DNA from 4 places in the Streptomyces sp. NBC_01012 genome. Region 2 is predicted to be linked to each of the others. Evidence: riboswitches for the same ligand, from Rfam matches in the RefSeq annotation. Region 2 holds a riboswitch; each other region holds the start of a gene.
What was found. A riboswitch is a leader RNA that binds a small molecule or an ion and turns the genes downstream of it on or off. The one in region 2 is predicted to bind cobalamin.
Positions count from the first base shown of each region.

Region 1: another riboswitch for cobalamin. It lies ahead of OG623_RS10795 (ribonucleoside-diphosphate reductase subunit alpha); the one in region 2 lies ahead of OG623_RS02505 (ABC transporter substrate-binding protein).
Region 3: another riboswitch for cobalamin. It lies ahead of OG623_RS33170 (ABC transporter substrate-binding protein); the one in region 2 lies ahead of OG623_RS02505 (ABC transporter substrate-binding protein).
Region 4: another riboswitch for cobalamin. It lies ahead of OG623_RS30455 (FecCD family ABC transporter permease); the one in region 2 lies ahead of OG623_RS02505 (ABC transporter substrate-binding protein).

Region 1 covers NZ_CP108688.1:2,474,656-2,482,169, forward strand. Annotated here, with positions in the region: gene OG623_RS10770 (extracellular solute-binding protein) at 1-2, opposite strand, end outside; gene OG623_RS10775 (GntR family transcriptional regulator) at 286-1,050, shown strand; gene OG623_RS10780 (DUF3311 domain-containing protein) at 1,198-1,470, shown strand; gene mctP (monocarboxylate uptake permease MctP) at 1,467-3,101, shown strand; gene OG623_RS10790 (GNAT family N-acetyltransferase) at 3,210-3,710, shown strand; cobalamin riboswitch at 3,752-3,888, shown strand; gene OG623_RS10795 (ribonucleoside-diphosphate reductase subunit alpha) at 4,027-6,462, shown strand; gene OG623_RS10800 (ribonucleotide-diphosphate reductase subunit beta) at 6,576-7,514, shown strand, end outside.
Region 2 covers NZ_CP108688.1:571,805-579,318, reverse strand. Annotated here, with positions in the region: gene OG623_RS02520 (dipeptide ABC transporter ATP-binding protein) at 1-18, opposite strand, end outside; gene OG623_RS02515 (ABC transporter permease) at 15-971, opposite strand; gene OG623_RS02510 (ABC transporter permease) at 973-1,956, opposite strand; cobalamin riboswitch at 2,472-2,658, shown strand; gene OG623_RS02505 (ABC transporter substrate-binding protein) at 2,765-4,279, shown strand; gene OG623_RS02500 (ABC transporter permease) at 4,281-5,228, shown strand; gene OG623_RS02495 (ABC transporter permease) at 5,225-6,058, shown strand; gene OG623_RS02490 (ABC transporter ATP-binding protein) at 6,055-7,514, shown strand, end outside.
Region 3 covers NZ_CP108688.1:7,436,034-7,443,547, reverse strand. Annotated here, with positions in the region: gene OG623_RS33185 (PRC and DUF2382 domain-containing protein) at 1-12, shown strand, start outside; gene OG623_RS33180 (ABC transporter ATP-binding protein) at 170-958, opposite strand; gene OG623_RS33175 (FecCD family ABC transporter permease) at 955-2,040, opposite strand; gene OG623_RS33170 (ABC transporter substrate-binding protein) at 2,037-3,104, opposite strand; cobalamin riboswitch at 3,135-3,322, opposite strand; gene OG623_RS33165 (hypothetical protein) at 3,405-3,575, opposite strand; gene OG623_RS33160 (acyl-CoA dehydrogenase) at 3,572-5,422, opposite strand; gene OG623_RS33155 (type B 50S ribosomal protein L31) at 5,533-5,796, opposite strand; gene OG623_RS33150 (ABC transporter substrate-binding protein) at 5,945-6,808, opposite strand; gene OG623_RS33145 (GNAT family N-acetyltransferase) at 6,814-7,506, opposite strand.
Region 4 covers NZ_CP108688.1:6,806,909-6,814,422, reverse strand. Annotated here, with positions in the region: gene OG623_RS30480 (acyl-CoA dehydrogenase family protein) at 1-439, opposite strand, end outside; gene OG623_RS30475 (glycoside hydrolase family 18 protein) at 776-2,026, shown strand; gene OG623_RS30470 (SCO1431 family membrane protein) at 2,141-2,281, opposite strand; gene OG623_RS30465 (ABC transporter substrate-binding protein) at 2,514-3,536, opposite strand; gene OG623_RS30460 (ABC transporter ATP-binding protein) at 3,596-4,369, opposite strand; gene OG623_RS30455 (FecCD family ABC transporter permease) at 4,369-5,433, opposite strand; cobalamin riboswitch at 5,533-5,664, opposite strand; gene OG623_RS30450 (TetR/AcrR family transcriptional regulator) at 5,802-6,455, shown strand; gene OG623_RS30445 (ferredoxin) at 6,503-6,703, shown strand; gene OG623_RS30440 (NAD(P)/FAD-dependent oxidoreductase) at 6,700-7,514, shown strand, end outside.

The DNA.
Region 1 (7,514 bases), 1.9 Mb from region 2:
ACGCCAAACCCTCCTCAGGGTGCTGCAACCCCCCGCCCACCGCGAAGACACCGACGAGTAGTACTGCTGGGGCTGGGACCTGGTCTTTAATGGTTTAGACCAGTACGGGGAGCTTGGCCTAGACCTTTAGGGGTGTCAAGGGTGTATAAGAAGTGCACTCGCGTCCGTTACAGGACCGACACCTGAGGGAGGGCGACGACCCGTGACCGGACCGTGCCACCATGTGAGCCGCGACAGACGGAGGAGCCGGTGACGGCAGCAACGCAGCAGTCGGGAAGGCGGGCCATGGGTGCCGACGGGGGCAGCAGCACGAGCAAGACCGGCACGGGTGCGCGCACGGCACGCGTGCCGAAGTACTACCGGCTCAAGCGCCATCTCCTCGACATGACGGACACCATGCCGCCCGGCACCCCGGTGCCGCCCGAGCGGACCCTGGCCGCCGAGTTCGACACCTCGCGCACCACGGTGCGTCAGGCGCTCCAGGAGCTGGTGGTCGAGGGCCGGCTGGAACGCATCCAGGGCAAGGGCACCTTCGTGGCCAAGCCGAAGGTCTCCCAGGCCCTGCAACTCACCTCGTACACCGAGGACATGCGCGCCCAGGGGCTGGAACCCACCTCCCAGCTGCTGGACATCGGCTATGTCACGGCCGACGACACGCTCGCCGAGCTGCTGGACATCACAACCGGCGGCCGGGTGCTGAGGATCGAGCGGCTCCGGCTCGCCAGCGGCGAACCGATGGCCATCGAGACCACCCATCTGTCGGCCAAGCGCTTCCCCGCCCTGCGGCGTTCGCTGGTGAAGTACACCTCGCTCTACACCGCGCTGTCCGAGGTGTACGACGTCCGGCTCGCCGAGGCGGAGGAGACCATCGAGACCTCGCTCGCCACGCCGCGTGAGGCGGGCCTGCTCGGCACGGACGTCGGCCTTCCGATGCTCATGCTGTCCCGCCATTCGGTCGACGGTGAGGGTGAACCTGTGGAGTGGGTGCGCTCGGTGTACCGGGGCGACCGGTACAAGTTCGTGGCCCGTCTGAAGCGTCCCACGGACTGAGACGCTTCGGGCCGCCGGGAATCGTTGTTCCCGGCGGCCTCAACCGTTGCGAGACCGAAATGCGGACAGGGGGTGACGATGCCCGGAATCCTCGCTTAGATTTCCTGCGCGTTGCACAGGTGATCAGCGAGGGGACGGAGTCGCCACATGCCAGAAGAAACCGATGCCAACCCACCGGCAACACCGACAGCACCGACGGTGACACCCATCAGAGTGGTCATCGGCCTCTGTCTGATCGCCCCCTTCGTCGCGATGCTCTGGGTCAGCTCGTACGCGAAGGTCGAACCGACCTTCATCGGCATCCCGTTCTTCTACTGGTACCAGATGCTCTGGGTGCTCATCTCCACCGCTCTCACGATGACCGCGTACAAGCTGTGGCAGCGTGACCAGCGCGCCCGCAAGGGGGGTGCGTCAGCATGAACGACGGCGTGAACGGCATCGCACTCGCCGTATTCATCTTCTTCTTCGTGGCCGTCACGGTCATCGGTTTCATGGCCGCGCGCTGGCGCAAGGCCGAGAACGAGGCCAGCCTCGACGAATGGGGCCTGGGCGGACGCTCGTTCGGCACCTGGGTCACCTGGTTCCTGCTCGGTGGTGACCTCTACACGGCCTACACCTTCGTGGCGGTCCCCGCGGCGATCTACGCGGCGGGCGCGGCGGGCTTCTTCGCCGTCCCGTACACGATCCTCGTCTACCCGCTGATCTTCACCTTCCTGCCCCGCCTGTGGTCGGTGTCGCACAAGCACGGCTACGTCACCACCTCGGACTTCGTCCGGGGCCGCTTCGGATCGAGGGGCCTCTCGCTGGCGGTCGCCATCACCGGCATCCTCGCCACGATGCCGTACATCGCGCTGCAACTGGTCGGCATCCAGGCCGTGCTGGACGTGATGGGCGTCGGCGGCGGTGAGACCACGCACTGGTTCGTCAAGGACCTGCCGCTGCTGATCGCGTTCGCCGTGCTCGCCGCGTACACCTACTCGTCGGGGCTGCGCGCGCCCGCGCTCATCGCGTTCGTCAAGGACGGCCTGATCTATCTGGTCATCGCCGTGGCGATCATCTACATCCCGATCAAGCTCGGCGGGTTCGACGAGATCTTCTCCAAGGCGAGCGAGGCGTTCGCCCAGAAGGACCAGACGACGGGCCAGCCACGTGGTGCGCTGGTTCCCGGCGAGATGGGCCAGTGGGGCTACGCCACCCTGGCGCTGGGCTCGGCGCTGGCGCTCTTCATGTATCCGCACTCGATCACGGCCACGCTCTCCAGCCGCAGCCGTGAGGTGATCCGGCGCAACACCACGATCCTGCCGCTGTACTCGCTGATGCTGGGCCTGCTGGCCCTCCTCGGCTTCATGGCGATCGCCGCCGGCATCAAGGTGGACAACGGCCAGCTCGCCATCCCGCAGCTGTTCGAGAACATGTTCCCCGACTGGTTCGCCGGTGTGGCCTTCGCCGCGATCGGGATCGGTGCCCTGGTGCCGGCCGCGATCATGTCGATCGCCGCGGCGAACCTCTTCACCCGCAACATCTACAAGGACTTCCTCAAACCGGACGCGACACCGGCCCAGGAGACCAAGGTCTCCAAGCTGGTCTCGCTGCTGGTCAAGGTCGGCGCGCTCGCCTTCGTCCTCACCATGGACAAGACGGTCGCAATCAACTTCCAGCTGCTGGGCGGCATCTGGATCCTCCAGACGATGCCGGCCCTGGTGGGCGGTCTGTTCACCCGGTGGTTCCACCGCTGGGCCCTGATCGCCGGCTGGGCGGTCGGCATGGTCTACGGCACGGTGGCCGCGTACGGCGTCGCCAGCCCCACCCAGAAACACTTCGGCGGCTCGTCGGAGGAGATCCCCGGAATCGGTGAGATCGGCTACATCGGCCTCACGGCGTTCGTGCTGAACGTGATCGTCACGATCGTGCTGACGTTCGTCCTGAACGCGGTGAAGGCACCGGCCGGCGTGGACGAGACCGCCCCGTCCGACTACACGGCGGACGTGGGCGACCCCGGCGTCAAGGCCGAGCTGCCGCCGGCCACGGCAGGCTCCCCCGGCGGTCACTGACCCCCGCGCGCCGCTCGCTCCACCTCGTCCCGGCAGGGCCTCGCCCTGCCGGGACGAGGTGCGAAAAACGGGGGCGCCCTTCCCGGCGGCTGCGGCACACTGCCGTCCATGGACCTTTCGATCAGACCGGTACGGACGGCCGAGTTCGCGGATCTGGGGGAGATCACCGCCCAGGCGTACCTCGATGACGGGCTCCTGGACTTCGGCGCCGACGATCCCTATCTGGAACAGCTGCGTGCCGTGGAGCGCCGGGCCGCCGAGGCCGAGGTGCTGGTCGCGGTGGACACCGACGGCCGGCTGCTGGGCGGCGTCACCTACGTCGCGCCCGGCAGCCCCTGGTCGGACATCGCCACCGGGGACGAGGCCGAATTCCGCATGCTGGCGGTCTCGCCCGGCGCCCGTGGCCGAGGGACGGGCGAGACGCTCGTACGGGCCTGCATAGAGCGGGCGCGGGCCGCCGGAGGGCTGCGTGGGATCGTCCTTTCCACGCAGTCGGCCATGCTGGGCGCCCACCGGATCTACCGTCGCCTCGGCTTCGTACGCACTCCGGAGCGGGACTGGTTCCCCCTGCCCGGCCTGGAACTCCTGACATTCCGCCTGGAGCTCTGAACCCGCCACGACACAAGATGTGGGGGCTTCTTCAATCGGCAGCCCCCACATGTATGCTCGACCTCGCTGTCGCCGCAGGGGAATCCGGTGCGAATCCGGAACTGTCCCGCAACGGTGTGATCGGTGCGCATTGCGCGTGCCCGAAGTCCGAAGACCTGTCGACAGTGCGCCCGGCTCGACCGAACCGGGCGCCGAGACGTCCGGGCCCCGCGGAGGGCAGGTGGACGCCGTGCGCCGTGCCGCCCTGTCTTCCGGGCGCGGCCCTGCCCGGCTGCCCCGCTCCCGCAGGCCCTGAGCCGAGCGAGGGATAGCCCCAGTGACCATCGCGCCAGCCGACCCGGTTTCAGTCACGGAATCCGAGGGCCGCACGACCGACGCGCCCGGGACCGCACTGCTGCGGACCCTGACCGGCCTCACCGCCGATCTGCCCGACACCGACCCCGGACGGGTGGCCGCCGCCGCACTGCGCGGCCGCAACGCCCGGTCGGACGAGGCCGAGCTGCGCTCGCTGGCCACCGAGGCCGCCGCCGGCCTGATCTCCGAGGACCCCGCCTACTCGCGGCTCGCCGCCCGGCTCCTCACCCGGGCCATCGCGGACGAGGCCGCGGGACAGGGCGCCGTCTCCTTCTCCGCGTCGGTCGCCGTCGGACACCGCGAGGGCCTGATCGCGGACCGTACGGCCGAGTTCGTCACGCTGCACTCCGCCGCCCTCGACACGCTGGTCGACCAGGCACTCGCCGACGGTGCCGACGACCGCTTCGGCTACTTCGGTCTGCGGACGCTGCACAGCCGCTATCTGCTGCGCCACCCGCTCACCCGTGAGGTCGTCGAGACCCCCCAGCACTTCATGCTGCGCGTCGCGGCCGGGCTCGCCGACGACAACTCCGAGCGCGCGCTGGAGGAAGTGGCCGCGCTGTACGGCCTGATGAACCGGCTGGACTATCTGCCCTCGTCCCCCACCCTCTTCAACTCCGGCACCCGCCACCCGCAGATGTCCTCCTGCTATCTGCTGGACTCGCCCAAGGACGAGCTGGACTCGATCTACGACCGCTACCACCAGGTGGCACGGCTGTCCAAGCACGCGGGCGGCATCGGACTCTCGTACTCCCGTATCCGCGCCCGGGGTTCACTCATCCGTGGCACGAACGGGCACTCCAACGGCATCGTGCCGTTCCTGAAGACGCTGGACGCCTCGGTGGCCGCGGTCAACCAGGGCGGCCGCCGCAAGGGCGCAGCCGCCGTCTATCTGGAGACCTGGCACGCGGACATCGAGGAGTTCCTCGAACTGCGTGACAACACCGGCGAGGACCAGCGGCGTACGCACAACCTCAATCTGGCGCACTGGATCCCGGACGAGTTCATGCGCCGTGTCGACGCGGACACGGAGTGGTCGCTGTTCTCCCCGGCCGACGCCCCCGAGCTCGTGGACCTCTGGGGCGACGCGTTCGACGCCGCCTACCGCGCCGCCGAGGCCAAGGGCCTGGCCCGCAGGACGATCCCGGCGCGCGAGCTGTACGGCAGGATGATGCGGACGCTCGCGCAGACCGGGCAGGGCTGGATGACGTTCAAGGACGCGTCCAACCGCACGGCGAACCAGACCGCCGAGCCGGGCCGCGTCGTTCACTCCTCGAATCTCTGCACGGAGATCCTCGAAGTCACCGACGACGGCGAGACGGCCGTCTGCAACCTGGGTTCGGTCAACCTGGGCGCGTTCGTCGCCGACGGCTCCATCGACTGGGAGCGGCTCGACGCCACCGTGCGCACGGCGGTGACCTTCCTGGACCGCGTGGTGGACATCAACTTCTACCCGACCGAGCAGGCCGGCCGCTCCAACGCCCGCTGGCGCCCGGTGGGTCTGGGCGCGATGGGCCTCCAGGACGTCTTCTTCCAGCTGCGCCTGCCGTTCGACTCCCCCGAGGCACGCACGCTGTCCACGCGGATCTCCGAGCGGATCATGCTGGCCGCCTACGAGGCGTCCTGCGAGCTGGCCGAGCTCCCCCAAGCACCTTCGACAGGCTCCGGTGCAGGGGGGACCCCCAGGGGCCCGCTGCCCGCCTGGTCCGAGACCCGTGCCGCCCGCGGTGTGCTGCACCCCGACCACTACGCCACCGAGCTGAACTGGCCGGAGCGCTGGGACGCCCTGCGGGCCCGGATCGCGAAGAGCGGCATGCGCAACTCCCTGCTGCTGGCCATCGCTCCCACCGCCACCATCGCTTCGATCGCCGGTGTGTACGAGTGCATCGAGCCGCAGGTCTCCAACCTCTTCAAGCGCGAGACGCTCAGCGGGGAGTTCCTCCAGGTCAACGCCTATCTGGTCGACGAGCTGAAGAGGCTCGGCGTCTGGGACGCACGTACCCGTGAGGCGCTGCGCGAGGCCAGCGGTTCCGTGCAGGGCTTCGGCTGGATCCCCGAGGACGTACGGGCGCTGTACCGGACGGCCTGGGAGATCCCGCAGCGCGGTCTGATCGACATGGCGGCGGCCCGTACGCCGTTCCTCGACCAGAGCCAGTCGCTGAACCTGTTCCTGGAGACGCCGACGATCGGCAAGCTCTCCTCGATGTACGCGTACGCCTGGAAGCAGGGGCTGAAGACGACGTACTACCTGCGGTCGCGCCCGGCGACCCGGATCGCCCGCGCGGCGGCCGGGAAGACAGCCACCGCCACTGTTCCCGTACAGCAGGCCGCCGCTCCCGAAGCGGACGCGGTCGCCTGCTCCCTCGAAAACCCCGAGTCCTGCGAGGCCTGCCAGTAATGAGCTCCGCCCACCCGTCGCCCGACCACCGCCCCTCGACGTCGGCGCTTCGCACCGCCCACCCTGCTTCGAAGAACCTGCTCGACCCGGGCTTCGAACTGACCCTGCGTCCCATGCGCTACCCGGACTTCTACGAGCGCTACCGGGACGCGATCAAGAACACCTGGACGGTGGAGGAGGTCGACCTGCACTCCGACGTCGCCGACCTCGCCAAGCTCTCGCCCGGTGAGCAGCACATGATCGGCCGGCTGGTCGCGTTCTTCGCGACGGGGGACTCGATCGTCTCCAACAACCTGGTGCTGACGCTGTACAAGCACATCAACTCGCCGGAGGCGCGGCTCTATCTGTCGCGTCAGCTGTTCGAGGAGGCCGTGCACGTCCAGTTCTATCTGACGCTGCTCGACACCTATCTGCCCGATCCCGAGGACCGCGCGGCGGCCTTCGACGCGGTCGAGGAGATCCCCTCCATCCGCGAGAAGGCGCAGTTCTGCTTCCGCTGGATGGACTCGGTCGAGACGATCGACCGGCTGGAGACGAAGGCCGACCGCCGGCGCTTCCTGCTCAACCTGATCTGCTTCGCCGCGTGCATCGAGGGGCTGTTCTTCTACGGCGCTTTCGCGTACGTGTACTGGTTCCGCTCGCGCGGTCTGCTGCACGGTCTCGCCACGGGTACCAACTGGGTGTTCCGTGACGAGACGATGCACATGAACTTCGCCTTCGAGGTCGTGGACACCGTCCGCAAGGAGGAGCCGGAACTCTTCGACGACGCCCTTCAGCAGCAGGTCACCGACATGCTGAAGGAGGCCGTCGAGGCGGAGCTGCAGTTCGGCCGCGATCTGTGCGGCGAGGGTCTGCCGGGGATGAACACCGAGTCGATGCGCCAGTATCTGGAGTGCGTCGCCGACCAGCGGCTCACCCGGCTCGGCTTCCCCGCGCTCTACGGTTCCGAGAACCCGTTCTCGTTCATGGAGCTCCAGGGGGTCCAGGAGCTGACGAACTTCTTCGAGCGCCGTCCCTCCGCCTACCAGGTGGCGGTGGAGGGCTCGGTCGGC
Region 2 (7,514 bases):
AGCGCGCTGCTCGATCATGCGCGGCCTCCAGACTGCGATGTGGGGTCGAGGGCGTCGCGCAGACCGTCACCGATGAGCGCCATCGCCACGGTGAGCAGCACCACCATGGCTGCGGGCAGGTAGAACAGCCAGGGGGCGGTGGACAGTGTGTTCTGCCCGTCGGCGAGCATCGAACCCAGCGACACGTCGGGCTGCTTGACGCCGAAACCGATGAACGAGAGCGCCGTCTCGGCCTGCACGGTCGCGGCGACACCGAGGGTGAACGTCACGATCAGCAAGGACCCGATGTTGGGTACCAGGTGGCGGACGATGGTACGGATCGGACTGACGCCCATGAAGCGGGCGGCCGTCACGTACTCGCGCTCCCGCAGGGAGGTGGCCAGGGACCAGATCACTCTGGCTGTGAGCATCCAGCCGAACAGTGTGAGGACGACCACCAGAACCTGCCACTCACCGCGGTAGTGCGTACCGACCAGGGCGATGATGAGGAACGAGGGCAGGATGAGCAGGAAGTGCACGAGACCGAGCATCGCCCGCTCGACCTTGCCGCCGAAGTAGGCGGCAGTGGTACCGAACAGTCCGGCTATGGCGGTGGTCAGCAGCGACACCGCGACGGCGATGATCAGTGATCTGCCGAGGCCGTGCACGAGCTGGGCGTAGACGTCGTTGCCCGCGCCGTTGGTACCCAGCAGATGGCCGCCGACCCCGGGGGAGACGGTGAGTGCGGTGAAGTCCGCCTCCGTGTGGTCCCAGTGGGTCAGATACCGGCCGAACAGCGAGAAGAACACGAGGAGGGCGAAGAGGACCAGACCGCCCAGGGCCGCCTTGTTGCGCGCGAAGCGCCGTATGTAGAGCCTGGACGGGGAGAGGCGCTTGCCACCGGGGCCGGTCTTCCCCGGTCCTCCGGCTGCGGTTTCCTCGGGGTGCGCCTCTTCGGCGGCGGGCCCGACACCGGGCATGTTGATGGCCATGTCAGCTCACCCTGATCCTGGGGTCGAGGGCCACGACGACGAGGTCGGCGAGGATCGCGCCGATGGCCGTCATGAGGGCACCGAAGGCTGCGACGGCGACGACACCGTGCACGTCGTTCGTGCTGATGGTTTTGGTGAAGTACTCGCCCATGCCGTGCCAGGCGAAGACCGTCTCCGTGATCACCGCGCCGGTGAACAGCGCCGGCATCGCGAACGCGACCTGGGTGGCGACGGGAATGATCGACGTCCTCAGCCCGTGCCGGTAGATGGCCTGCTTCCGCGTCAGTCCCTTCGACCGTGCCGTACGGACGTAGTCGGAGTTGATGTGGTCCAGCAGCAGCGACCGCTGCAACAGGTGGTATCCGGCGTAGGAGATGAACGTGAGCGAGATCGTGGGCAGGATGGCGTGCATCACTCTGGACCCGAAGACCGGCCAGAACCCGACGACGTCGGGGCTCTGCGCTCCCGCCACCGGCAGCAGGGTGCTGCCCACGGCCTGGTTCAGCGCGATGGCGGCGAGCACCACCCCGAGGGAGGCCACCGCGGAGGGCGTGTTGAAGGAGAGCACGGAGATTCCCTGCCACACCCGGTCGGCGGCCTTGTACTGGCGCGACGCGGTGTAGACGCCCAGCCCGACCCCGATGACGATGGCCAGGACGGTCGAGGCCAGGACCAGTTGGCCGCTGACGAAGATCCGGTAGCCGACCTGGTCGTTGACGCTGCCTCCGGTCGGCGAACTGCCCCAGTCGAAGTGGGTCACGATCCGGGTGATCCAGTGCCACCACCGATCCATGAGCGGTTTGTCCGGATTGAGGTTGTAAAGCGCCAGCGAGCGGTTGATCTGGGCTGGAGTTCGAGGCGGTCGCAGCGCGGTGTAGTTCGACGCAGGTTTGAGGAAGGCGTTAGCGAGGAAGTACGTGAGATTTGTCGCGATGGCGATCATCAAAAACCAGCCGACTGCTTTGCGGGCGATGTAACGCAGCACTGTGAGTCGGCCTTTCTTGCTCTGGGACGTATCGGCCCGCAGGTCCGGTGAGTGACTGGATCGCTTGGCCGCATTGACCGGGCACCGGGTCGCGATTGCTCGGACAGGACGCGCGGACTCTCGGGGGCCAGAAAATGACTGGAGCGAAATCGTTCAGTGTGGGAGTCTCATGGTGGGGGAGTGGCACGCATCGGGCATGGGGCAGCAACCCCGTAACAAAACAGGGAAGTTCAGGGCGGCCGCCCGATTCGGCCGCACCGCTGCTGACGATTTCAATTGCCCGTGGGCACGTCAAGATTGATCAGGTAGCGATCCGGTCAAGTCGAATTCACATAACGGATATTCTTCGCTTAAGTTTTCAACGTCACGGTGGACGCGCGTTGAACGGCGGGATCATCGGTGCCGCAAAAGGCGCATAAGGCGCGCAACGTACTCGTGATCCGTGGCGTCGTCCTCCTCGGTCGGCCCCGACCCCCGGCACGACGGTGTGCACGGGCCTGGGGCAGGTCCTCGCCGCCGCGTGGTTCACAATGAGTGCACGAGGCGACGGGGATCAGGAAGCCGGTGAGAGTCCGGCGCGGTCCCGCCACTGTGACCGGGGAGCGGTCCTCCTGTATGTCACTGTCCGCGGCAGCGGGCGGGAAGGCGGAGGGGAGCGATGATCCGGGAGCCAGGAGACTGACCTGTCGCCGGTCCAACTGCAGGGGCGAGGACACCCCGGAAAGGATCGGCTGTGACGCTGCATGCCCGGACGGAGTCGGGACACCGGCGACCGTCGGACAATCGCCCGGCGCCCGGCAGGCGGAGCGTGCTGGCTGCCGGGAGTGGCCTGGCACTGGCTGCCTCAGGACTGCTCGCAGGCTGCGGCGCGGACACCAAGGACGGGGGAGGCGGCGACCGGTTCCGCGCGGCCTTCACATCGGGCGGGTCTCAGGAGACCCTCGACCCCCATGTCGCTCCGAACTTCGTCGACCAGGCCCGCGCCAAGGCCCTGTACGACACGCTCGGCACCTACGCGGACGACATGTCCGTCCGCGAGCGGCTCGCCGAGTCCTGGCAGAGCGACGCCTCCGGCACCCGGTGGCGTGTCCGGCTGCGCAAGGCGGAGTTCCACGACGGGAAGCCGGTCACCGCGAAGGACGTCCTGTACAGCTACCGCCGCGCCGCCGACCCCGCCACCGGATCGCCCTCGCAGGTGCTGCTCTCGGCGATCGACTTCGACGCGAGCAGGGCCGACGGCGAGCGGTCCGTCGTCCTCGTGCTGAAGGCGCCGAACTTCGAGTTCCCCACGGTCTTCGCAGGACCCGGCACCGAGATCATCCCCGACGGCACGAAGGACTTCCACGAGCCCATAGGCTCCGGCCCCTTCACGCATGTGTCCTTCACTCCCGGCGGCACCGCCCGCTACCGCAGCTGGGACGGCCACTGGGACGGCGCCCCGCACATCGCCGAGCTGGAGATCGTCCCCGCGAACGAGGAGTCCGCGCGGCTCAACGCACTGCTGTCGGGTCAGGTCCACTACGCCGCGGACATGGCCGGTGCCTCCGTGGAGCGGCTGAAGAAGAGCGGCTCGACGCGCCTGCTGACCGCCCGGCGGGCCACGGCGCAGCAACTGCTGCTGCGTACCGGCCGTAAGCCGTTCGACGACCCGCGGCTGATACGGGCCGTACAGCTCGGGATCGACCGCGAGGCGCTGGTCCGGGTCGCGCTCGCCGGGCACGGCGAGGTGGGCAACGACCTCTTCGGGATGGGCCTGCGCGGCTACCCGGAGGATCTGAAGCCCCGCGAGCGGGATGTCGCCGAGGCTCGGAAGCTGGTGAAGGAGGCAGGCGCCGACGGGCTGCGCATCACCGTGGAGACCAGCTCCGTCGACGCCGCGTGGGAGCCGGCCGCTGACCTGATGGCGCGGCAGCTGCACGAGGTCGGTCTTGAACTGAGCGCCAACACCCGTGCCTCCAGTACGTACTTCAGCGAGATCAGGACGAAGGGCGTCGCCGCCTTCAACACCACCTCCACGCTGCCTGTCTCCGACTTCCTTCAGCAGCGCGTCCGGGGCGGCGCGGCCCGCAACCAGACGCAGTACGTGTCGAAGGAGTTCGACGCCCTGCTCGACCGCGCCCGCACCACCCGCGACGAGCAGGACCGGCTGGCGCTGCTCACACGGGCCCAGAAGATCGCGCGGGACGGGTCGGGGCTGCTGGTGTGGGCGTTCTCCGACGCCACCGACGCCACCGACGCCATCGGGCCCTCGGTCACCGGGCTGCGCGCCGCGCCTCCGAACTCGCACGACTGGGCCCGGTTCGACCGGGTCCGCGTCGGCTGACGTGCGGGCCTATCTCCTTCGGCGTTCCCTGCTGGCAGTCGTGCAGTGCCTCGTGGTGCTGGTCGCCGTGTTCGCCGTCGGTTCACTGCTGCCCGGTGACACGGCCGATGTGCTCCGCGGCGAACTCGGCACGCCCGAACAGGTGGCGGCGCTGCGCACACAGCTCGGTCTCGACGAGCCTGCCCTGACCCGCTTCGGGCACTGGCTCGGCCACCTGCTCACCGGTCACTTCGGCAATTCCCTGACGACCGGACTGCCGGTGGGCGACGAGATCGGCCACCGCGTCGGCGTGACACTGCTGCTGGGTGTGCCCGCCCTCGTACTGGTCACGGTGCTTGGACCACTGCTGGGCACGGTGTCCGGGCTGCGGGAGGGCAGCCGCGTCGACCGGGTGCTGAACACGGCCGCCGTGGTGCTGCACGCGGTGCCGGAGTTCGTCCTCGGCCTGCTGTTGGTCGCCTCGGTATCGCTGGCAGCGGGACTGCTGCCGGCCACCGCCATCGGCATGGACACGACCGACCTGCTCGCGCAGCCGGCCGTACTGGTGCTGCCCGTCATCGTGCTCACGGCGAGGCATCTGTGCGATCTGGCACGGCAGGTACGCGCCGGTGTGGCGGCGGGGCGGCACGGTCCTGTCGCCGAGCATCTGCGGCTGCTGGGAATGCGGGAACGGACGGTCGTGCTGCGCCATGTCCTGCCGGGTGCCCTCGGCCCCGCCGCGCAGCAGTTCGCGCGCTGTGTGGAGGGGCTGCTGGGCGGCGCCGTGCTGGTGGAGGCGGTGTTCGGCTTCCGCGGACTGGGCGGCGGCTTCGTCGAGGCGGTGCAGAACAGGGACCTGCCCCAGGTACAGACGTACGCACTGCTGTTCGCCGGCACCGCAGTCGTCGTGAACCTCGTCGGAGACCTGGTCGCCCACCGGCTGGCACCCCGCCGGGAGGTGACGGCATGACCGTACGGGAGAAGACCCGGCCCCGGGGTGCACGGCTGCCGCGCCGTCCGTGGATCGCGACGCTGCTGCTCGCCGTGCCGGTGCTCGCTGCCCTGCTGGGACCGTGGGTGGCGGGGGACGCGCCGTCCACCGATGGAACCCTGCCCTCGCAGCCGCCCGGCGCCGGCCACCCGCTCGGCACGGACGTCCTGGGCCGCGATGTGCTGTGGCTGGTGCTGCATGGCGGTGTCTCGGTGCTGGGCAGCGCCCTGGGCGCGTTGCTGGTCGGCATGGCCGTGGGAGTGCCGCTGGGGCTGCTGGCCGCGGGCCGGCGGCGTGGATTCGACGAGACGGTGATGCGCGGGCTCGATCTGCTGCTGGCCTTCCCAGGCCTGCTGGTGCTGATGACGCTGGCCGCGACGGGGCATCGCGACCGGTACTGGCTGCTGACGGTCGCCGGAATCCTCCAGATCCCGGCCGTCGCCCGCCTGGTACGCGGGGCCGCGCTCGCACCCGCCTCCCGGACCGTCGTCGAGGCGCTGTGGATGCAGGGGCACGGCTGGGCGTACATCCATCTCCGGCACCTGGCACGGGAGCTGGCCGCCCCGCTGGCCACCGACGCGGGCGGACGCTTCGCCGTGGTGCTCTACCTGCTGGCGTCCGCCAACTTCCTCGGCCTCGGGCTGCCCGCCTCGTCCCCGGACTGGGCGGTGCTCATCGAGCGCAACAGCGATGCCCTGTTCACCCAGCCCGCCGCAGTACTGGTGCCCGCGGGTCTGCTGACGGCGCTGTGCGTCGGCGGCAACCTGCTGGTGGACCGGGCCCTCGCACGAAGGAGGAGAGGCCGATGACCGGCTCCGCCCGCACGCCGCTGCTGGACGTCCCGGAGGTCTCCGCCCATGCGGACGGGGCACGGCGCCCCCTGCTGGACCGGGTAGCGCTGACCGTCGTGGCGGGCGGTGTCACCGCGGTCGTCGGACCGTCGGGCAGCGGGAAGACCACGCTCGGCCTGGCGGTGCTCGGTACCTCGCGCGACGGCGTGCGGCTGACCGGACGGGCCCTGCTCGGGGGTACGGACCTGCTGCTCCTGGAGCCCGGCAGGCGCCCGGCGGCACGGGCCGGCCGGGCAGCGCATCTGCCCCAGCACCCGGAGACCGTGCTGGATCCGGTCCGCAGGGCCGGCGGCGCGCTCACGGAGCTGGCCGCTCTCGGGCATCCGGAACGGGCCGCGCGAAAGCCCGCGGCGCGCCGGGCGCTGGCGCTGGCGGGGCTGGACTGGGGGACCGTACGCCGCCGTTTCCCGCACCAGCTCTCCGGCGGTCAGCAGCAGCGTCTTGCTCTCGCGTCCGCGCTGGTGACGGGGGCCGGGCTGCTCGTGCTGGACGAGCCGACGAGCGGCCTGGACCCCGCGCTCGCGCAGGCCCTGGGCCGTACGGTGCGGGCGCTGGCGGACGGCGGCGCCGGCGTACTTCTGCTCAGCCATGACCTGCGGCTGGTGCGGGAGACGGCCGACCGGGTCATCGTGCTGGACGAGGGCCGTGCCGTGGAAGACGGCCCGACGGCGGACGTCCTCGGCACCGGCGTCCTCCCCGTGAGCGGCGCGGCGCCGGCGGGCCGCCACCGGGCCACCAGGGAACTGCTGGCAGCGGAACACGGCGAGGGCGCGGCCGGAGCACAGGGCCAGGACACCGCGGACCCGGCTCCGGAGGACGGGCCCGGGGTCGCCGCCTCGGGTATCGTCGTACGCCGCCGGTCGGGCGATCCGCTCGCCGGGCCGGTGTCGATGGACTTCCCGCCCGGCAGCAGGACCGCGCTGCTCGGACCGTCGGGCTCGGGCAAGACGACCTTCGCGCGGGTCCTGGCCGGGCTGACCACACCCTCCCGGGGCGAGGTGCGGTTCGACGGAAGGACGCTGCCCCGACGGGTCGACCGGCGCACGCCTGCCCTGTGCCGTGTCGTCCAGTACGTGCACCAGAGCAGCGCCGACTCCTTCGAGGAGCACCGCCCGGTACTCGGACAGGTCGCCGACACGGCACGGCTGCTGCGGGGGCTGGGGGAGAGCGAGGCGGCTGCCGAGGCGATCACCGTCGCCGGCGCGCTGGGACTCGATGAGGAGCTGCTGCACCGGATTCCCGGCAGGCTCTCCGGCGGCCAGCTCCAGCGCTGTGCGCTGGTCCGGGCGCTGACAGCGCGGCCGGCGCTGCTGGTGTGCGACGAGGTGACGTCGGCGCTGGACACCGTCTCCCGGCAGCGTGTCCTGGACGCGCTGCCCCGTCTGCTCGCCCCGGCCCGGACCGCCCTGCTGTT
Region 3 (7,514 bases), 6.9 Mb from region 2:
CGTCGTCGCTGACCCCCTCACCCAGCGGCGAAAGGCCGCGCGACAGTAGCGAGGGGCGGACCCGGGTGGTTCACGGGCCCGCCCTTCCGTCGTAGGTCCGCTCTTTCGCCGTAGGTCCGCTCTTTATTCGTACGTCCGCCTTTTCGCCGTACGTCCGCCCCGTCTTCGCTCACCCCGGCAGGAACCGCACCGAGGGGCGCCCGTCGGGGCCTTCCGGCGTCACCACGGCGCGCACCCGGTAGACATCGGCGATCAGTTCCTCGGTGATCACCTCCGACGGCGTCCCGCCCGCGACCACCCGGCCGTCCTTCATGACGGTGACCCGGTCGCAGAACATCGCCGCCAGATTGAGGTCGTGCAGCGCGATCACCGCGGTGAGGGGCAGCGTGGTGACCAGGGAGAGCAGCTCCAACTGGTGCTGGATGTCCAGGTGGTTGGTGGGTTCGTCCAGCAGGAGTTCGCGTGGCTGCTGGGCCAGGGCACGGGCGATCTGCACACGCTGGCGCTCCCCGCCGGACAGGGTGTGCCAGGACTGGGCGGCCCGGTCGGCGAGTCCGGTGCGCGCAAGGGCCTCGCGCACCGCCTCCTCGTCCTCCGGCCCCGGCGACGACCAGGCACGCCGGTGCGGGATGCGGCCGAGGCGTACGACGTCCAGCACGTTCAGGTCGACCTGTGTGACCGCGTGCTGGTCGACGACGGCCACGCGGCGGGCCACACCTCTGCGGCCTGTTTCGGCGAGCGTACGGCCGTCGAGCGTGACGACGCCCGCACCGGGGGCGAGCACGCCGGCCATCACCCGTAGCAGCGTCGTCTTGCCGGAGCCGTTCGGCCCCAGGAGCCCGACGGTCGCGCCGGGTGGCGGGGCGATGCTCACCCCGTCGAGGACGATCCTTCCGCCGGCCTGCCTGGTGACCCGCGCGGCGCGCAGGCCGTCGCCGGGGGTGACGGTCCGGTTCACGCGCTCCTCCGTGTGCGGTGGAGGACCAGGACGAAGACGGGCACCCCGATGAGAGAGGTGACCACACCGACCGGGACCTCCTGGGGGTCGAGTACGGTCCTGGCCAGCGTGTCGACCCAGACCAGGAAGACAGCTCCGGCGAGCGCGGTCACCGGCAGCAGCCTCCGGTGCCCCGACCCGGCCAGTGCCCTGGCGGCGTGCGGCAGGACGAGGCCGACGAACCCGATGGCGCCCGCGGAGCTGACGAGGGCCGCGGCCAGCAGAGCGGTGGTGCACAGCAGCACGATCCGGGTGCGAGCGACATGTACCCCGAGGGCGGCCGCGGCGTCCTGGCCGAAGGCGAAGGCGTCGAGTGTGCGGGCGTGCCCGAGGCAGATCAGCAGGGTCACCGCCAGCACGGCGGAGCACATCCACACATCGGTCCAGCCGACCCCGCTCAGTGAGCCGAGCAGCCAGAAGAGCACCCCTCTGGTCTGCTCCGCGTCGGCCGCGGTCATCACGACGAAGGAGGTGATCGCGGAGAAGAGCTGCATGGCCGCGACCCCGGAGAGGACGACCCGGTCGGTGGATCCGCCGAGCGTGTGGCTGAGGATCAGGACCAGGGCGAACGAGCACAGGGCGCCGACGAAGGCACCGCCCGGGACCGACACCGCTCCTCCGCCCACGCCCAGGACGACCACCACGACCGCGCCGGTGGACGCCCCGGAGGAGACGCCGAGGACGAACGGGTCGGCGAGCGGGTTGCGCAGCAGCGACTGCATCACGGTGCCGCACACCGCGAGCCCGGCCCCGCACACGGCGGCGAGCAGGGTGCGGGGCATGCGCAGGTTCCAGATGATGCCGTCCCGGATCGGGGTGAGCCGCCCCTCGCCGATGCCGAGGTGCGAGGCCACCGCCGACCAGACGTCAGGGACGGAGATGCGGGCGGGTCCGATCGTGACGGCGACCGCGACGGACAGGAGCAGCAGGACGGTCCCCGCGGTCCACAGCAGCCCCTCGCCCAGGATCCGGGCCCTTCCCGCGGGCGGTGTCGCCGACGGCCGCTCCTCGCGTGCGCCGGGGACCTGTTCGGTCTTCGTCACCCCGCGAGTCCGAAGGAACGCAGTCCGGCCGCGACGCGCTCCACGCCCTCCACGGTCCTGATGGTCGGGTTCATGGCCTGGCCGCTGAGCAGGACGTAGCGCTTGTGCCGGACGGCGGTCATGTTCTTCGTGGCGGGGTTGGACTCCAGGAACTCGATCTTCTTCCGGGCGCTCTCGGCCGTCTCCGACTCGCGGGTCAGGTCGCCGATGACCAGCACGTCGGGGTCACGGTCGGCGACCGTCTCCCAGTTGATCTGGGGCCATTCCTCGTGCGAGTCGTCGAAGACGTTCTTCGCGCCGAGCTCCCGCGTGATGATGCCGGGTGCGCCGCAACAGCCCGCGAGGTAGGGGGCTTCGGCGTTGGCGAACCAGTAGAGCAGGGTGGTGCCGGACGCGTCGATGTCCGCGGTCGCCTCGTCGACCCGGTCCTGGAGGCCGGCCACCAGCTTCTCACCGCGCTCCGGGACGCCGAACACCTTGGCCAGATCGCGCACTTCGTCGTAGACGCGGTCCATGGCCAGGGGCTCGGAGCGGGAACCGTCGCCGCCGCCGCTGTTGTCCTTGCCCGCGCAGTCGGCGGGTGAGAGGTAGCTCGGTACGCCGAGATCATCGAACTGATCGCGTGTCGCGACGCCGCCCTTGCCGAGGATGGATTCGAACGAGGCGCTGACGAAGTCGGGTTCCTCGGCGAGGACTCTCTCGGAGGAGGGCTGGTTCTCGGCGAGGCGGGGCACGGTGGCTTCGTCCTTCTCCAGCCCCTTCATCACCGGGTCCGTCCAGGTCGCGGTTCCGGCGAGCCGGTCGGCGAGGCCGAGGGAGAGCAGGATCTCCGTCGATCCCTGGTTCAGGGAGACGGCGCGACGGGGTGCGGCGTCGACGGTGACCGTACGGCCGCAGTTCTTCAGCGTCACGGGGAAGCCGGCGGCGGCACCCGCGGCCCCGTCGGATGAGCCGCCGCCCGGGCCACAGGCTGCCAGGAGGGCGAGCGCGGCGGTGAGCAGGGCTGTGCGGCGTACGGCGCTGACTATGGGGAGCACGGAATCCTCGGCGTTCTCTGGGCTCATGCGCGAAGCCCGTTACAAGGGCCGCTTCCCGGTGCGGAAGCGGGTGCCAGCAGGTCTTCGGACTCGGGTTCGTCCGGGCGGAGCGCCTTCCCGGTGCACCCTGAGGTGCCCCAGTGGCCGTGGCCCCGCCCGTTCCCCTCACCGCTGCGCGTCAGCTCCGGATTCGCACCGGATTCCCTGACTCCACGTGGAGTGTGACTGGCATCCGCAAGCTATCACGTGGCGCGCCGACGGCCCCGGGCCCTCGGCGGTACGGCCGACGGGCGCCGCCGGCTCCGGGCCGGGCGCCCGTCGGGCGGTTCAGCGCTTGGGGTGAACCGATTCGCCTCCGTCCCTGTGCGGCTTCCCGCACCGGCGCGAGAGCACGGACGCCGTACCCCAGTAGGCCAGCAGGACGGCGCGCAGGCCCAGGGTCTCCAGCCGCTCGCCCAGGCGGCCGCACACCGGCCGCACCCTGCGTGGGGCGCTCATCGGGTGTTCGCCCGGCCGGTGTGCCAGGGGCCCCGGGGGTCGTCGTACGCGTCCGCGTAGCCCGGTCCCGCGATCGGCCAGTCCGCGAGCAGCTTCTCGGGCAGGGCGAAGGCGTCGGCCAGCTCGGGGGCGTGCGCGGCGACCGCCGCGAGGAGTTCCTCGGCGGCCTCCGGGAGTGCGTCCACCTGAGCGCGGCTCAGGAGACCGGCGGACAGCAGATCGCCGCTGTTGCGGGACACCCACTCGACGGCGAACAGCCGCTCCAGCTCCCCGACGCGGTCCCTGGCCTCCCCCGCGGGCAGCGCCGCGCGCGCCTCGGCGTAGGCCTCGGCGGCCTGCCGGTACGCATGGGCCTCGACCCCGCGCAGGGCCGGGCCCGAGGCCGCGTTCCAGCGTCCGAGTGTGTCCGCGTCGGGCGCGCGCGTCGCGCGGGCCCTGGCCCGGGCGAACCAGATGTCCTGGACGGCCGCCATGAGCCGGCCCAGGAAGCGCGGGTCGCTCAGCTCACCCGGCTCCGGGGCGGGGTCCTGGACGTCGTCGCGGCCCGGCTCGGCGGCGAAGAGCATGTCGGCCGCCGCCTTGGCGTACAGCGCGATGTTGTCGCCCTCCGCGGTGATGGCCCCCTCCACGCCTGTGACGAGTTCGGTCATACCGTTGTTCTCCAGCAGCGCCTGCGCGCCGCAGCGTTCACGGCTCTCGACGATGACGTCACGGGCCCGCCAGGTGATCCACGCCTTGGCGACATCGACGAGAATGCCCGCCTCTGCCCGCCCGTCCTCGTCCGTGCGGGCCTCCCACCGCTCCTGGGCCCGCCGGTGGAGCAGGCTCATGGCGAAGACCGTGGCCATGGCGGAGGCGAGCGGTCCGTGGTGGGTCCGGTGGGCGCTGACCGGCACCGGCGGTGCGCCACGGGTCCCGGAGATCATCCGGTGCCCGCCGTAGCGCACGGCGACCGCCAGGGTCGCCCTGGCCGAGCCCGCCGCGCAGGCGCTCATCGAGATGCGGCCGGGGGTCACCCGCCCGATCGAGGCGAGGAAGCGCCGTCGTCTGTCCCCGGGACCGGTTCTGAAGCCGCCCGGGGTTTCGCCCTCGTCGCCGTCTCCCAGCAGGGCGTCCCGCGCCACGAAGAGCCGGTCGAACGAGGTCAGGCAGTGGTCGACGGGGCTGCCCATCCGGGCGGGCAGCCGCCGCACCCGGACCCCGGGCAGCGCCCGTACGTCGTCGGTGAGGTGCACCAGGAAGAGGCGCACCCCGTGGTCGGATCCGTCGGCCACCAGGCGGGCGGCGACCAGGCCGGACTTCGCCCCGCCCGCCGGGCTCGTGTTGGGCATGAACTTCTGCGCGCCCGGGTTCGGGGTGTTGAGGACGAAGCCGTCCCGCTCACGGTCGTACGTCGCGGTGGTCTCCATCGCGGCCGCGTTGTTGCCGTGCGCCACCTCCGTACAGAGGAAGGTGCCGATGCGCCGCATCGTCAGATAGTCCGACAGATCACGGCGGCCGGTGCGGTCGTGGTCCAGGAGACTGCCGAGGAAGAGGTTGTAGTGGATGCCCGCCACGGTGGTCAGCGCGGGGTCCACCGGACCGAGCCAGGCGTGCAGGGCGGCCAGCGCGCGCGGATCGGCGGCCAGACGCGCTCCGCTGTCCAGGGAGAGGTTGAGGACCCGCAACCGGTCGTAGGCGAGTTCCAGCCGCTCCTCGGGTGTTCCGCCGGCGGGGCGGCGGAACGGTTCTGTGCTGATCAGCCGCTGCCAGAATCCGTGCTCGCGGCGGAATTCCGGACCGAGGAGGACGCCGGTCAGCAGTTCGGTGGTGGACGGTGGGACGGTGTCGGTCAGGGTCACGGTCATGAAGAAATCAACGACCGTGAGGGGGGCGAGGACACCGCTGGGCACGCCGGCCGGTCAGGGCGACATATGCCGGGACCCGGCGCGGCACACCGCCCTGAACGGCCCCCGGCTCAACCGGCGTCACCCTTGCCCTCGTCGCCGTAGCGCCGTTCGAATTTGGCGACCTGTCCCTCGGTGTCGACCACCCTGGCCCTGCCCGTGAAGAACGGGTGGCTCTCGGCGGAGATCTCCACATCGATGACCGGGTAGCTGTTGCCGTCGTCCCAGTCGATCGTCTGCTCGCTCGACGCGGTGGACCGGGTCAGAAAGGCGTACCCGGCGGAACGGTCACGGAAGACCACGGGACGGTACGACGGGTGCTTGTCCTGCTGCATCTCTGCTCCTGGAGGTACGGGGATCTCACGTCCCGGCTCCCGCCAGCCTCACCAGGTGCACACCCCCGCGCGATCCGGGACGTCCGTACGGAGCAGAGATATCAGCCGGTGCCGTCATCGAGGGGCGGCTCCGGCCGAGGCATCCTCTTCAATCTCCCGCCACCGCGTCCGCCACCAGCGAGAGGAACCGCGCCTGGGCCTGGGGGCTGCACAGCGGTTCCGGGTTCCACGGCGCGATCCGGGCGCCTGCTCCTGCGGCTTCCCAGGCGGCGATCCCGTCGAGCGGGACCGCGTTGGACCTGACGTCCGCCAGGACGATGTCGGGCTCCAGGGCCGCGGCGTCCGCCCAGTCGAGGGTCGCCCAGTTGACCCCGGCGCCGTCGGGCGGGGCGACGAGGCCGACCCCGAGCTCGGCCAGCACGCGCAGCTCGGGCCACATCTGGGGCCGGGCGACGTACGCCTGTTCCGGGCCGGCGGGCGAGAGGGCCAGCACCCTGGGGCCGCCGGGGGTGCTCGTGGCCGCGCGGAGCCGCTCGCGGGCGGCGTGCAGCTCGCCGGCGGCGGCCGGGACCGGCTCGCCGCCGAGCGAGCGGGCGAGGTCCGCGAACCGGTCGGCGACCCGGTCGAGGGTGCGCGCCTGGCCCACGTCGATCACGACGACCGGGACGCGCTCCTCCAGGTGCTTGGCGGTGTCCGGGTCAAGGCCGTAGAACTGGCCGTGGCCGTAGCTGACGGCGACGACCAGGTCGGGCCTGCCGCGTAACAGCGTCTCGACGTCCAGGGCGTCACCCGCGCCGCGGTAGTCCACGGTGTCCAGCGGGAGGGTGCCGGTCTTCGCCAGGTCGGGCTCGGCCCCGTCGTGCCCGGAGCCGAAGATTCCCTCCGGGCGTATCCCGTAGTCCCACAGTGTCGCTCCCGCCTGGACGTACGCGAGCACCCGGGACGGCCGGTGGTCCACCACCGCCAGCTGGCCCCGGTCGTCCGCGAAACTCCACGCGCTCTGCTCAGTCATGCCACTCACCCTTCCGAGCCGGCGGCCTGGGCCCTCTCCCGGGCTCGCCACCCACTACCTGCCCAGCCCATCGGCTCCACACCCGCCGTGGAGCGCCCCAAATATGTCAGTGGCCCAGGATCGGGTACGTCGATCGCCCGGAAGCCGAGCCGGTCGTAGAAGGCCCTGGCCGGGGTGTTCGCCGTCAGCATGGCCAGATGGACGGCCTCGGCCCCCTTCTGGTGCAGCGCGCCCAGGAAAGCGCCCATCAACTCCCTGCCGTGGCCCTTGCGCTGCCACGGCGGCAGCAGGTCGATGTGCAGGTGCGCGGGGTGTGCGTCCAGCTCCGGGAGGAGCATGCGCTCGGGGGTGTACAGGAGCGCCGTCATCGCCTCGGTGAGCGTGGCGGGTTCGCCCTGCGGCTCGGGGAAGCGGTCCGTCACCAGGGGGAGCCAGACCTCGCGGAAGGCCTCCACGAACCGCCGGGTGTCCGCGGTGCCCAGGACGTAGCCGACCGCGTGCCCCGCACCGTCGTCCAGGACGAAGACCAGGTCAGGTTCCAGGTGGGCGTAGGGCTCGGCGAACAGAGCGGGCATCAGCCCCGGATCGGGATGAAGACCTGTGCTGTCACCGCCGTTGTCGGCCGTGCGGACGCAGATGTCCGCGAGGGCCTCCCGGTCGGTGCGTCGGTAGGGGCGTACGTACGCGGTCCTGGTCATCGCCTCAT
Region 4 (7,514 bases), 6.2 Mb from region 2:
TGCGGAGCGAGGCCGCGTCGGAGCCGGAGGAGGGCTCGGAGAGGCAGTAGGCGCCGAGCAGACCGCCCGTGAGCATCGCCGGGAGGTGGGCGGCCTTCTGCTCCTCGGTGCCGTATCCGGCGAGCGCGTGGCAGGCCAGCGAGTGGACACTGACGCCGAGGCCGACGGTGAGCCTGGCGGCCGCCAGCTCTTCGAGCACCTGGAGGTAGACCTCGTACGGCTGGTCGCCGCCGCCGTACGCGGAGTCGTACGGCAGGCCGAGCAGGCCCGACTCGGAGAGCAGGGTGAAGAGCTGGCGCGGGAAGTGTCCCGCTTCCTCCTCCTCGGCCGCCCGGGGAGTGATCTCCTTCGACACGATGTCGCGTACGAGCTCGATGAGCTGCCGGGACTCCTCGGTGGGCAGACGGCGTTCCACCGGCTGCGGGGCACGGTCGGACATGACGGCGCTCTCCTCCCTGTCGGGCGTGACGACGGTCGCGCGCGGGGTGTGCGCGCACCGCCGGGTGGTCCCGGGCGATGCCCGGAAATCTACGGCTCCCCAGCCGATCCTGCCTTCCCGGATCACGGGAGACGCTGGCCAGCGGCTGTGGCGCGTCGAGTATGCCCGATCGGAGCGCGGGCGTCACCGGGTAGCAGGAGCCCACGCTCAGGGAAATTGGTCCGAACCATTGACCCAACTGGTCTAGTCCTTCTACGGTCTCACCCATGCCTCATCGCGTCCATGCCAATTCCGGATGGACCGGGCAGCCACCGCCCTCCCCCACGAGGAGCCACAATGACCGGACTTCACCGCCCTCGCGCCCGCCTCAGGGCGCTCGTCGCCACCGCCTGTACCGCCGCGCTCGGAGCCGCCCTGCTCGGCATCGCCGGCACCTCGTCGGCGGGCGCCGCCCCGGCGGCCGCCGAGGCCGCAACCACGGCGGCCGGCGACAAGGTCGTCGGATACTTCACCAACTGGGGCGTCTACGACCGCGATTACCATGTCAAGAACATCGAGACGTCGGGATCGGCCGACAAGCTCACGCACATCAACTACGCCTTCGGGAACGTCGAGGGCGGCAAGTGCACGATCGGCGACAGTTACGCGGACTACGAGAAGACCTACACGGCCGACCAGTCGGTCGACGGGGTCGCGGACACCTGGGACCAGGAACTCAGCGGCAATTTCAACCAGTTGCGCAAGCTGAAGAAGCTGCACCCCGACCTGAAGATCCTCTGGTCGTTCGGCGGCTGGAGCTGGTCCGGCGGATTCGGTGAGGCCGCGCAGAACCCCGCCGCCTTCGCCGACTCCTGCTACGACCTGGTCGAGGACCCCCGCTGGGCGGATGTCTTCGACGGCATCGACATCGACTGGGAGTACCCCAACGCCTGCGGTCTCACCTGCGACACCAGCGGACGTGACGCCTACGGTGAGCTTCTGTCGGCGCTGCGGTCGAAGTTCGGCACGGACAATCTGATCACCTCGGCGATCACCGCAGACGGGTCCGACGGCGGCAAGATCGACGCGGTGGACTACGCGGGGGCGGCGCAGTACCTGGACTGGTACAACCCGATGACGTACGACTTCTTCGGGGCGTTCGAGGCGCAGGGTCCGACGGCTCCGCACTCACCGCTGACCTCCTACGACGGCATCCCGTCGGAGGGCTTCAACAGCGACGCGGCGATCACCAAGCTCAAGGACCTGGGCATCCCCTCGGAGAAGCTCCTGCTGGGCATCGGCTTCTACGGCCGCGGCTGGACGGGCGTCACCCAGGAGGAGCCGGGCGGCACCGCGACCGGTGCGGCGGCGGGTACCTACGAGGCGGGCATCGAGGACTACAAGGTCCTGAAGAACAGCTGCCCGGCCACCAGCACCGTCGCGGGTACGGCGTACGCGCTCTGCGGCTCCGACTGGTGGAGCTACGACACCCCGGCCACCATCGGCACGAAGATGGACTACAAGAACGAGCAGGGCCTGGGAGGCACCTTCTTCTGGGAGCTCAGCGGCGACACGACGGATGGTGAGCTCATCAAGGCCATCAACTAGCGCGGACGGGGTACACGGCCCGCAGGGCGGGTCAGGGGTGGGGTGCCGGGCGGGCGCCCCACCCCACCTTTCGTGGCGTGGGCGGCCCCACCGCTCGTGGTGGGTGGCCGTGGGTCACATGAGTCCGGCCTGGGTGACGAACATGGCGAGGACGACGACGAGCGTCCAGCCCAGGACGTGCTCCAGGATCTTCGGCCCGTCCTTGGGGCCGCCGGTGCGGGCGTGGGTCCGGTTCTCGGCTGTGGTCGCGGTCATGGCATCTCGCTCGCTCGCTCGGCAACTGGTCGTCCCCCGTGACCCGACCACAGTGCCAGCGCGGGCGGGCCGCGCGGTAGAGATCCGGGTCACAGCGCCGGCGGGCCGATCCCCCGGCGGAGGGCGCGTATCCGGGCTCCCCCAGGGGATCGGCGGGCGGACGGGCGGCGGCGCGGGCAAGCCCGATGTGCTCCATGCCATACCGCCGCCGGGCACGCCACGGCTCCCCGGATCAGGAGCCGGTGCTCCTGAGGTCGGCGGCGAGCGAGCTGATGGCCGCGGGGTTGCGGGGGCTCTCGACGAGGTCCACGTAGTCGAGGACCACGATCCGGTCGTTCTTGATCGCGGATACGCCGGCGAGCGGCTTGTAGGACTTCAGGAACGCCCGCTTCTGCTCCGCGGTGGTGTCCCCGTAGTTGTTGATCACGATGACCTCGGGGTCGCGCGCGATGACCGTCTCCCAGCCGACCGTGGTCCAGCTGTCCTTGAGGTCCTTCATGATGTGGTCGCCCCCGGCCTTGGTGATGATGTCGTGGGGGCCGGCGTAGGCGCCCGAGGTCAGGGGCTTGTCCTGCCCGTCGTCGTAGAGGAAGACACGCGGCCGGTCGGCGCCCTGGAGTGCCTTCGCCTGTGCGTCGGCCACCTGCTTGCGGAACGAGGCGATGAGCGCGTCGGCCCGGTCCTCGACGTCGAACATCCGGCCGAGGTTCTCCAGGTCGGTGTACAGCGCGTCGAGCGGTGCCATCACACCGCGGGCCTTGCCCTGTCCGTTGCGGCAGGACTCACTGAGCAGATACGAGTCGATGCCGACCCGCCGCAGCGCGGCGGGGGTGAAGCCGTCGCCCTCGCTGAAACCGTAGTTCCAGCCCGCGAAGACCAGATCGGCCCCTGCGTCCAGGACCAGCTCCTTGTTGATCTGCTTCTTCGACAGCCAGGTGGTCTTCGCGTAGCCGTCCTTCCAGGGCACGGACGTCAGATCGCCCTTGTCGTCGGGCATCACATAGCCGGCCATGTGGTCCTCGAGACCAAGGGCGAACATGATCTCGGTGATGCCGACATCGTTGGTGACCACATGCTGCGGGGCCTTGTCGTACGTCTTCTTCTCGCCGCAGTTGGTGACGGTCACCGGGTAGTGGCCGCCGGCCGCCCGGGCGCCGTCCTCCTTCCCGTTCTCCGGGGTGACCTCCGCCCCGCAGCCGGCGAGGGCGAGAGTGGCGGCGAGGGCGAGCGCGGCGGGGCGTACGGAGGGGCGCATGGCGGTGGAGGCTCCTTGGGGCGGTCGACGGGCGGAGGGGGGCACACGGAGAGGAGGGGTCACACGGAGGGGAGACGGTCGAAGAGCAGCTGCACCGCGCCGGTCTCGGGGTGCGGTACGCGATGCGCCCGTACGCAGAAGACCTCGGCCAGCAATTCGGGTGTGAGGACGTCGTGCGGTGCTCCCGAGGCGACGATCCGCCCGCCGTCGATGACATGGAGGGCGTCGCAGTGGAGTGCGGCGAGGTTGAGGTCGTGCAGCGCGGTGAGCACGGTCAGCCCGCTCCCCCGCACCAGCGACAGGACCTCCAGCTGCTGGGCGATGTCCAGGTGGTTGGTGGGTTCGTCGAGCACCAGCACCTGAGGCTGCTGGGCGAACGCGCGGGCGATCAGGACCCGTTGCTTCTCGCCTCCGGAGAGGGTGAGGAAACCGCGGTCGGCCAGATGGGCGGCCCCGACACCCTTGAGCGCGGCCTCGCACATCCTGCGGTCCTCGTCGGTGGTGCGGGCCACCGGCCCCTGGTGCGGCAGCCGGCCCATGGCCACGATCTCGGCGACGGTGAAGTCGAACTCCGGGACGACCTCCTGCGGAAGCGCGGCGATCCTGCGTGCGCTCTCCCTGGCCGTCATGGAGCGCAGATCCTCCCCGTCGATACGGACCGTGCCCGCGGAGGGGCTCAGAGCCCGGTAGACGCAGCGCAGCAGGGTCGACTTGCCGCTGCCGTTGGGTCCGACGAGGCCGACGAGCTGCCCGCTGCCCGCGCGCAGCGTGACGTCCTCCACCAGCCGCGCGCCGGCGAGCTCCACCGTGAGTGTGTCGATGTCGACGCGCATCAGGCGCCTCCGAAGGTGTAGGTGCGGCGGCGCATCAGCAGGATGAAGCACGGCACGCCGATGGCCGCGGTCACCACCCCCACGGGCAGTTCGGCGGGTGCGAGCACCACCCGCGACAGGATGTCCACCCAGATCAGCAGGACGGCGCCGGCCAGGGGTGCGACGGCCAGCAGGCGGCGGTGGTCCGCGCCGACCAGCATCCGCGCGGCGTGCGGGACCATCAGGCCCACGAAGCCGATCGCGCCGCTGACCGCGACGACGGCCCCGGTGACGGCGGCGGAGACGAGGAAGAGCTCCTTGCGCAGGCGCCCGGGGTCCACCCCCAGCGTGGCGGCGGTCTCGTCGCCCATGGCGAGGGCGTTCAGCCGGCGTGCCGACCAGGCGAGGTGGGCGAGGCCGCCGAGCACGGCACCCGCGGCGATCGGCACCGACGACCAGGTGGCCCCGCCCAGGCTGCCGAGCAGCCACATCATCGCGGACCGTGCCGCCTCGCCCCGCTCGGCGGCGAACACCATGAAGGTGGTCACGGCGGAGAAGCCGTAGTACATCGCAGTCCCGGTCAGCACGAGTCTGAGCGGTGTGAGGCCCCGGGGGGTCCTGGCGATCGCGTACACCAGCACCATGGCGAACAGCGCGGAGAGGAAGGCCGCCGAGGAGAGCGCCCAGACACCGAACGCGCCGAAGGCCCCGAAGATGAGCACGGCGTTGGCGCCGACGGCCGCTCCCGACGAGATGCCGAGGACGAACGGGTCGGCGAGCGCGTTGCGCACCATGGCCTGCACGGCGATGCCGACGGCCGACAGACCGGCCCCGACGACGGCGGCGAGCACGGAGCGCGGGAAGCGCAGCTCCCAGACGATGGTGTACGAGGAGACCTCGTCCGGTGTGATCCGCCCGCCCGTCAGCCCGGCCCACAGGTGGTGCAGCGTCTCGCCCCAGGTGAGCCCCGACGCCCCGATTCCCGCCCCGCAGGCCAGGGACAGCGGGAGCGCGACGCACAGGCCGGTCACGAGAAGGGGTAGGGAGACGCGCTGGGGCGGTATTCGGTCGGGGGGCGTGGCCACGGGCGGATCACTTTCGCCTCGGGCCGTGCCTACGTAATCCAAGGGGCGGCCCGGAGCGCGCGAGGCGCCTTGCGCAGCACCTCTCGCAGTCCACGGCGATCGACAGAGCTTCGCCACCGCGGGTGATCGGGCTTACGGGACCCTGTCGGGCTCCGCCTACCGTTGCGGGTCAGCGCCGGACTTCGACCGGACTTCCCCCACGAGGCGCATGCAGTTTAGAGCATCCGGACGGGCCGGCTCCCTGCGCATGATTCCGGCCGGTCACCCACCCAATTAAGTCAGTCGGTTGACTCAAATGCGGGGCGGTGTTCTAGTGATCAAGAGAAGGCGACTGATCAAGAGAGCGTGACGTCGAGGAGGAAGCCATCGTGAACAGAACCGAGCCTCGCACCGGCCGCGGCGCCGGCACACGCGAGGCCATCATGAAAGCGGCCGAGCGCCTCTACGCGGAGCACGGTCTTTCGGGCGTCTCCAACCGGCAGATCGGCGAGGCGGCGGGCCAGGGCAACACCACCGCCGTCAGTTACCACTTCGGGAGCAAGGCGACGCTCGTACGGGCCATCATGACCAGGCACGGCACCGAGGTCGACCTGATCCGCGCGCGATACGTCGAGGCCGCCGGCGACAGCACCGACCTGCGGGACTGGGTGCGCTGTCTGCTGCGCCCGGTGACCGACCACAACGCCGCCGTCGGCGCCCCCTCCTGGCACGCGCGTTTCTCCGTACAGGTGATGACCGACCCGCTGATGCGGACGCTGGTGGCGGACGAGTCCCTCACCCGCGACAGCCTGCGCCGCACCCTGAAGGGGCTCGGCACCTGCCTGCACCCCATCGTGCCGCCGGACATCCGCCCGGCGCGGGCCGAGATGGCCCGCCATCTGATCACCCACACCTGCGCGGAGCAGGAGCGCGCCCTGGCCGAGGAGCCGGCCGGTGCCGACGCGGCCTGGAAGCGCACCGCCGACGCGCTGGAGGACGCCCTGGTGGGGCTGCTCGCCGCGCCCACCACGCGCCGCCGATGACCACCGATGACCACCGAAAGCACGCCACGCATGAACAGGGAGAGCATATGAAGATCACTGTGGACGAGGAGAAGTGCTGCGGCGCCGGGCAGTGCGTGCTGATCGCACCCGAGGTGTTCGACCAGCGTGACGAGGACGGCATCGTCGTCCTCCTCGACCCGGCGCCGCCCGCCGAGCGGCACGAAGGGGTCCGCGAGTCCGCGGACATCTGCCCGGCCGCCGCCATCCAGCTCCACGAGGACGCGTGAGTACGCCGTCGGACGTACTCGTCGTCGGGGCCGGTGCCGCGGGTCTCGCCGTCGTCGAGAGCCTGCGCCGCAAGGGCTACAGCGGGCGCGTCACGCTGCTCGGCGAGGAGACCGGAGCACCGTACGACCGCCCGCCCCTGTCCAAGCAGGTGCTCGCGGGGACCTGGGAGGCCGAGCGCACGCACCTGCGCACCCGGGACGTACTGGACGCCCTGGACGCCGAGTTCGTCCTCGGTGAGCGTGCGTCGGCGTTCGACGCGGCGAGCCGTGCGGTGCGCACCGCGAGCGGGACCGAGCTGCGGGCGGAAGCCGTCGTCCTGGCCACGGGACTGCGTCCGCGCAGACTGCCGGGGCTGTCGGGCCCGGCGGGCGTGCATGTGCTGCGGACCCTCGACGACGCCGCGCGGCTGCGCACGGAGCTCCTGGAGGCCAGGCGTGCCGTGGTCGTCGGTGACGGGGTGCTCGGCGCCGAGATCGCCGCGACGGCCCGCCTCATGGGCATCGATGTGGCCCTCACCGGGCCGCAGGCAGCGCCGATGGAGACGCAGCTCGGCCGGTACGTCGCGGACCGGCTCGCCGCGCTGCACACCGAGCACGGGGTGCGGCTGCGCCCGGACACGCTGGTGGACGGTCTTGAGACGGCCGACGGGCGCGTCACCGGTGTCCGCGCGGCCGGCTCGGGGACCGTACCCGCCGATCTGGTCGTCTCGGCGGTCGGCAGCACTCCGGCCACCGAGTGGCTGCAGGGCAGCGGCCTGGTGCTCGACGACGGTGTGGTGTGCGACTCCCGCTGCCGCGCCGCCGACGGTGT